Regions from separate parts of the Sporosarcina sp. FSL W7-1283 genome, predicted to be linked through region 1. Evidence: riboswitches for the same ligand, from Rfam matches in the RefSeq annotation. Region 1 holds a riboswitch; the other holds the start of a gene.

The links. A riboswitch is a leader RNA that binds a small molecule or an ion and turns the genes downstream of it on or off. The one in region 1 is predicted to bind S-adenosylmethionine.
Region 2: it holds a riboswitch for S-adenosylmethionine, as region 1 does, so the genes downstream of both, metA (homoserine O-acetyltransferase MetA) here and MKY93_RS01230 (O-acetylhomoserine aminocarboxypropyltransferase/cysteine synthase family protein) in region 1, are expected to answer to the same signal.

The regions. Positions count from the first base shown of each region.
Region 1 is NZ_JBBOOL010000001.1:260,012-263,422, forward strand. It holds gene MKY93_RS01220 (sulfurtransferase TusA family protein) at 262-489, shown strand; gene MKY93_RS01225 (sulfite exporter TauE/SafE family protein) at 550-1,326, shown strand; SAM riboswitch class I at 1,423-1,529, shown strand; gene MKY93_RS01230 (O-acetylhomoserine aminocarboxypropyltransferase/cysteine synthase family protein) at 1,766-3,058, shown strand; gene MKY93_RS01235 (glycine betaine uptake BCCT transporter) at 3,108-3,411, opposite strand, start outside.
Region 2 is NZ_JBBOOL010000001.1:2,536,863-2,540,273, forward strand. It holds gene MKY93_RS13085 (DUF421 domain-containing protein) at 1-385, opposite strand, end outside; gene metA (homoserine O-acetyltransferase MetA) at 457-1,365, opposite strand; SAM riboswitch class I at 1,459-1,565, opposite strand; gene MKY93_RS13095 (AbrB/MazE/SpoVT family DNA-binding domain-containing protein) at 1,738-2,007, shown strand; gene MKY93_RS13100 (thioredoxin family protein) at 2,198-2,509, opposite strand; gene serA (phosphoglycerate dehydrogenase) at 3,130-3,411, shown strand, end outside.

The DNA.
Region 1 (3,411 bases):
GACTAGACATCAGACTCGGAATTGCCTACTTTAAACACAACATAATGATACCTACCCATTCCAGCGAAGCCGCAACTGCGGGGTCGGCCGTTGCCATGAGACTGCTAGCATGAACTTCGCTAGCTGGCTCGTGGCGTAAGGCAATTCCCTAGCGGCACAGCGGTGCCAGTGAACTTTACTCTGCCAATGGAAGTCGAGCGACGGGACAACAAACTGTAATTTTATTTTCAATTAAAAACGATTCAAAAGGAGAAGATACAAATGAACACGACAAAATTTTTAGATGCTAAAGGATTGGCTTGCCCAATGCCGATCGTACGGACAAAAAAAGCGATGAAAGAACTAGAAGCAGGGGATATCCTTGAAATTCATGCAACGGACAAAGGATCTGTAGCAGATTTGACAGCTTGGGCCGCATCAGGAAATCACAAGGTAGTGGACCAGCAACAAGAGTCCGATGTCTTTAAATTTTGGATTCAAAAAGGATAAACTAAGCAAAGAGGGTGTTCCATTGCCCTCTTTCATTAGGAAGGAGGGAGAGAGAACATCATGAGTTTTACATTTATCATCACCATCTTCCTCATTGGATTTGTCGGCTCATTCCTTTCCGGCATGATGGGAATTGGCGGTGCCATCGTCAAATATCCAATGTTACTTTTCATTCCTGCATTACTTGGTTTTGAAGCTTTTTCATCGCATGACGTCTCGGGTATTACGGCAGTTGAAGTATTCTTTGCTTCTCTCTCAGGTGTCTTTGCTTATCGCAAGAGCAATCTAATCTTGAAGCCACTTGTGTTGTATATGGGAATCAGCGTATTGATCGGCAGTGTAATCGGAGGGGCAGGTTCCAGTCTGCTGTCGGAAGCAACCGTTAACATTGTATATGGTGTATTGGCCGTGCTGGCAGCCGTGATGATGTTCATTCCGCAAAAAGGTCTTGATAACATCCCCGTGGAAGAAATTGCGTTCAATAAATGGATAGCCACAGGAACTGCATTGCTAGTTGGGTTGGCTGCAGGAATTGTAGGGGCAGGAGGGGCGTTTATCCTCGTACCGATCATGCTTGTTGTATTAAAAATTCCTACACGGGTCACGATAGCCACTTCGCTAGCAATCACTTTATTGTCTTCAATCGGTTCGGCGTCAGGAAAACTCTTCACAGGGCAAGTTCCCTATGAACCGGCGCTTGTCATGATTATTGCGAGCGTGCTGGCGGCCCCGCTTGGAGTGAAGGTAAGTCGCAAAGTCAATACGAAAGTGTTGCAAGGAATTCTCGCTGTATTGATCATGGGCTCTGCAGTGAAAATTTGGTGGGATATTTTTTAGAAATCACAATGATTTCTAAACATTCTACTAATAACCCTTGCATTTAGTTGGTATTGGCTTTATACTATTTTTCAAGATGGAAAACGAATAGACAAACTCTTATCAAGAGCGGCGGAGGGATTAGGCCCTATGATGCCCGGCAACCGGCTAGTTATGCAAAGGTGCTACTTCCTACAAACTGTTGACAGTTTGGAAGATAAGAGAGGTATGAGCGAAAGCAAAGCCCTCTTCTTATTTTTAGGAAGAGGGTTTCTTTGTATACTCACTAGGCTCATTGTCTAGCTGCAGAGGGCAGCTGCTCGGGACGTTTCGGTCTTTTCGAAAAAGGGGGAGAGCACCCTTTTACGATAAGCCCTCCAACGTCTGTCACGACAAAACGCCCTCTTCTGCTTTTCAGTATTCCATCAGGTAGACTAATAAATTCGGAGGGGAAATAGTTATGACTAAATTTCAGCCAGAAACTGTTTTATTGCACGGAGGACAGCAGCCAGATCCTGTAACCGGTTCACGTGCTGTGCCGATTCATCGTACGACTTCATATGTTTTCAGAGATACAGAGCATGCACAGAATTTATTTGCTTTGCAAGAAGCAGGCAATATCTATACACGTATTACTAACCCGACTGTCGCAGTTTTTGAGGAGCGTGTGGCGCAGATCGAAGGTGGATCTGCAGCAGTAGGGCTATCATCCGGAATGGCGGCAATCGCATTTTCGATCCTGAACATTGCGGGCGCGGGAGATGAAATTGTGGCGGCCAGCAATCTGTATGGCGGCACGTACAATTTATTCGCTGTGACACTGCCGCGCTATGGCATCACGGTGAAGTTCGTGGATGCATCTGATCCGAAAAACTTTGAAGCGGCAATTACAGATAAGACGAAGGCGTTATTCGCAGAGACGATCGGTAATCCGAGCCTGCAAGTCCTTGATGTAGAAGCGGTAGCGAAAGTCGCGCATGACAACGGTATTCCATTGTTGGTGGATAACACGTTCCCGTCTCCATATGGCTCCAATCCGATTGAGTTCGGAGCAGACGTAGTCATTCACTCCGCAACGAAATGGATTGGCGGGCACGGCACGACGATTGGAGGCGTGGTGGTCGATGCAGGGAAATTTGATTGGACTCAAGGAAAATTCCCAGGGTTCACAGAACCGGATGAATCGTATCATGGGTTGAGATATGGCATCGATACGGCAGGGGCTGCATTCGCAACGAAGCTGCGCGTTCAATTATTGCGTGATTTCGGACCTTGCTTGGCGCCGGACAGTGCATTTAATTTATTGCAGGGGCTTGAGACGCTTCATTTGCGTGTGCCTCGCCATAATGAAAACGCACAGAAAGTCGCAGCATTCTTGAAGGGACATCCGGCAGTGGACTGGGTGACGTATACGGGTCTTGAAGAACACCCGACGTATGAGTTGGCGCAAAAACACTTGAAGCACGGCTATGGTTCCATTATTGTTTTCGGCATTAAAGGTGGCCGGGATGCAGGTCGTAAAGTGATTGATAATGTGGAAATCTGGTCGCATGTAGCAAATGTTGGCGACGCGAAGTCGTTGATCATTCATCCGGCATCTACTACGCACCAGCAGTTATCTGCAGAAGATCTGAAGAATTCGGGTGTGACTGAAGAGTTGATTCGCCTGTCTGTCGGGTTGGAATCAGCAGATGATATTATTGCAGATTTAAAACAAGCGATTGAGAAAGCGGTCGAAAAGGCTATTCATTAATTAATAGATAAAAGCAAAAAAGTCACCGAGTCCGGTGACTTTTTTGTATTTACCGACGTTTCACTTTCCTTCGTTCTTCTTTCAATGACATGAACAACGAAGTGACCATCATGATCAAGATAACGGAAAACGGCAGGGCGGCGATGATAACTACATTTTGCAGCGCATCCAATCCACCGACAAACAATAAAATAACAGCGATCGAGGACTGAATCACTCCCCATACCACCTTTAAATTATTGGGTGGTGTCAGCGATCCGTAAGACGACTGCATACCGAGTACGAAGGTAGCTGAATCTGCAGAAGTGATGAAAAATGAAATGATAAGCAAAATGGCGATCATGGATATTATA
Region 2 (3,411 bases), 2.3 Mb from region 1:
CCCGAAGCATCATATTCAATTCATTGAAATTCAAACGCAGCTTACTTAACGAGCCTTCCACAATCTTTCCATCCTGAATTACGATGATTGGCTTATCATCCAGCAGGACACGTAGTTTTTTTGATTTAAACGTTAAATAATTGGCAAGTATCGTCAATACTGCCCATAGGATCATACCATATAACCCATTTAAGAACGGCGTCTCGGACTCCCCTGCCAAATTGGCGGCAATCGAACCGATCGTGATACCTGTCACGTAATGGAAGAAAGTCAATTGAGATATTTGTTTTTTTCCCATGAACCGGGCCAGGATCAGAAGGACGATAAAGGAAATAACAGTCCGCAAAGTCATTTCCCAAAAAGACAGCTCCAAAAACTCATCCATATTCACAACGCACACCTCCATTGAGTGGAGTATGTGTGAAATGCGGGAAACTATACTTTCATAAGCTTATTTCAATCCCAAACGTATGGCGTTGCTTGATAGACATAGTAGTTCAACCAGTTCGAGAATAACAAATGTGTATGTGAACGCCAAGTATTCATTGGTTCTCTCGTCGGATCATCATTCGGGAAATAATTTTCAGGTACATCAATATCCAATCCCTTTTGGACATCTCGCCCGTATTCTTCAGCCAATGTATGTGCATCATACTCTAAATGTCCTGTCACCATTATGTTTTTTTCATCATTAGAAATCACAATGAATGCACCCGCATCATCCGATACAGATAGCAGTGTCAAATCCGGATGCTTCTCAATTTCTTCTATGGAAACAGCCGTGTGACGTGAGTGAGGAGCAACAAATACATCGTTAAATCCTCTTGCCAAATTGACTGTTTGGTCCGTGATATCGTGAGAAAAAATCCCAAAACATTTCTTCGGCAACTCAAACTTATCAATGCCGTAATGATGATAAAGTGCGGCTTGCGCGCCCCAACAAATATGCAAGACAGAGGTCACATTGGTTTTTGTCCACTCCATGATTTTCTCTAATTCCTTCCAGTACACTACGTCTTCAAATTGCATATGTTCAATAGGTGCTCCTGTAATAATCATGCCGTCAAACTTGCGCTCTTTCACGTGTTCGAATGTTGTATAAAACGTTTCCAAATGAGTTTGACTGACATTTTTGGAAACATAGGTCGCCGTATTTAAAAACGTCACGTTTACTTGCAAAGGCGTATTACCAAGTAATCGTAATAATTGAAGTTCTGTTTTTTCTTTTTCAGGCATTAAATTCAGAATCAAAATGTTCAGCGGCCGAATATCTTGCTCCGTCGCCCGATCTTCATCCATGATGAAGATTTTTTCTTTCTTCAGTAACTCACCTGCAGGTAATTGTTTCGGTATATTAATCGGCATATTTCTTCCCCCTTGGCTATTCATTCGGCCTGTTTTTACAAAATAAAAAACCTCTTTTCCTGTAGATAAGAAAATGAAGGTTTAGGACCACAGTTCTTATCTCTCAAGACAACAATCTTGTTGGAGGTAGCACCTTCCTGTTTACACAGAGGTTGCTGAAGCTTCATCAGGCCAAATCCCTCAGCTTCTCTTGATAAGTAGTATTTAGTTAATATCATTTCACGAAAATGATTTACTGACTATTATAACATTAATAAACTAATTGTATAGTCAAATTTTCAAATAGTTCTGCTCATTCCAATCTCGTAAATTGTAGACCGGAAATATTTGTGTATAATAGGAACTACCAACTACTTTTTAAAGGAGGAACTCATGAGATCTTTAGGCATTGTTCGCAAAGTAGACCATCTTGGCAGAATAGTTATTCCGAAAGAACTACGCAAATCTTTGCAATTAGATAAAGGCGATCCCATTGAAATTTTCGCAGAAGAAGATCGAATCATTTTGAGAAAGTATCAAGTGAATAAGGCATGCTTCATTACTGGTGAAGTAACGAACGAAAACAAAGAACTATCAAACGGATTATTCATAAGTCCTCAAGGCGCGAAAATCCTTCTCGAACAATTACAGGATTATGTTTAAATAATAACAAGCCAACCATCTCCTCGGATCGTTGGCTTGTTAGCATACATCAAAGTAATAAAATTTGGTTGACTTCAGAGTGAAAAGCGGAACAAGTGAATATAAGTTTGTAGCCCGGAGATTGGCTCCCCGCGGAAAGCCATCCTCCCGGAACCTGGATCAACGGTTCTTATACCCACTCACCCTCTGCTCACAAACTATTGATAAACTCTTCAATCTCCTCTTTCGTCTTGCGATTCTTACTGACAAAACGGCCTGTTTCCTTGCCTTCACTGAATGCGATAAAGCTTGGGATGCCAAATATATCGAGCTGAGTGCACAAGTCAATAAACTCATCTCGGTCGACATAAATAAATTGGTACTCGGAAAATTCCGTTTCCAGTGTTGGTAAAAACGGCTCGATCACTCTGCAATCAGGACACCAATCTGCAGAAAACAAGAAAATCACTCGCTCTTCTTGCTTCAATTGTTCGAATCGCTCGAAGGACTCTAAGTTTTTCATCTTACATTACCCCTTTACTTGAATAGTATGGCACTACTATAACATTGATTGGCATATATCTTCTCTTCTCACGACTTATGGTATTTCCTAATACTCCATAGTAAAAGTTACTTATAATCCGCTTTTATCTCTCAAACACGAACGTTCACAAATCATTCAATAATTTACGTTCGCCTTTATTAGTTTTTCATTTTTTTCCGAAAAGTAATTGACAATTACTTTTGACGTGTTATGATTAGTTCAAATTTAATACACGCAAAACAATTTTGACGAAGACATACCTTCCTGTAAAAGAATTTTCTAGAGAGCTGATGAATTGGTGAGAGTCAGTAAATTCTTGGGATGGCGGCACTTCCGAATTGCTTGGCTGAATAGTTCAGTAGGCCAATCCGTCACATGCACGTTACGCATGCTGAATGAAGGCTGCTTTTGCAGCAAAACAAGGGTGGTACCGCGTTAGTTTATTGAGCTTTTCGCCCCTTACGTATGTAAGGGATGGAAGGCTTTTTTATTTTTCCTAAAAGGAGGTAAGCATAGAACGTACATATGGGATCAACTCTATAAAATTCATTTTGAAAACTTTACAACAATAAAAACTACTGAAGGAGAGAATGATTATTATGGCTTTTAAAGTACTTATTAGTGACCCACTTAGCGAGGACGGTATTTTTCCATTACGACAAGCAGAAGGTTTTGAAATTGTGATCGATACAGATTTGACACCTGACCAACTGAAGGATCGGATCAAAGGTTTTGATGCTCTTCTAGTACGTAGTCAGACAACTGTTACGAAAGAATTGCTAGATTCTGCTGATCAATTGAAAATTATTGGACGTGCAGGTGTAGGTGTCGACAATATCGATTTGGACGCAGCTACAGAAAAAGGGATTATCGTCGTCAAT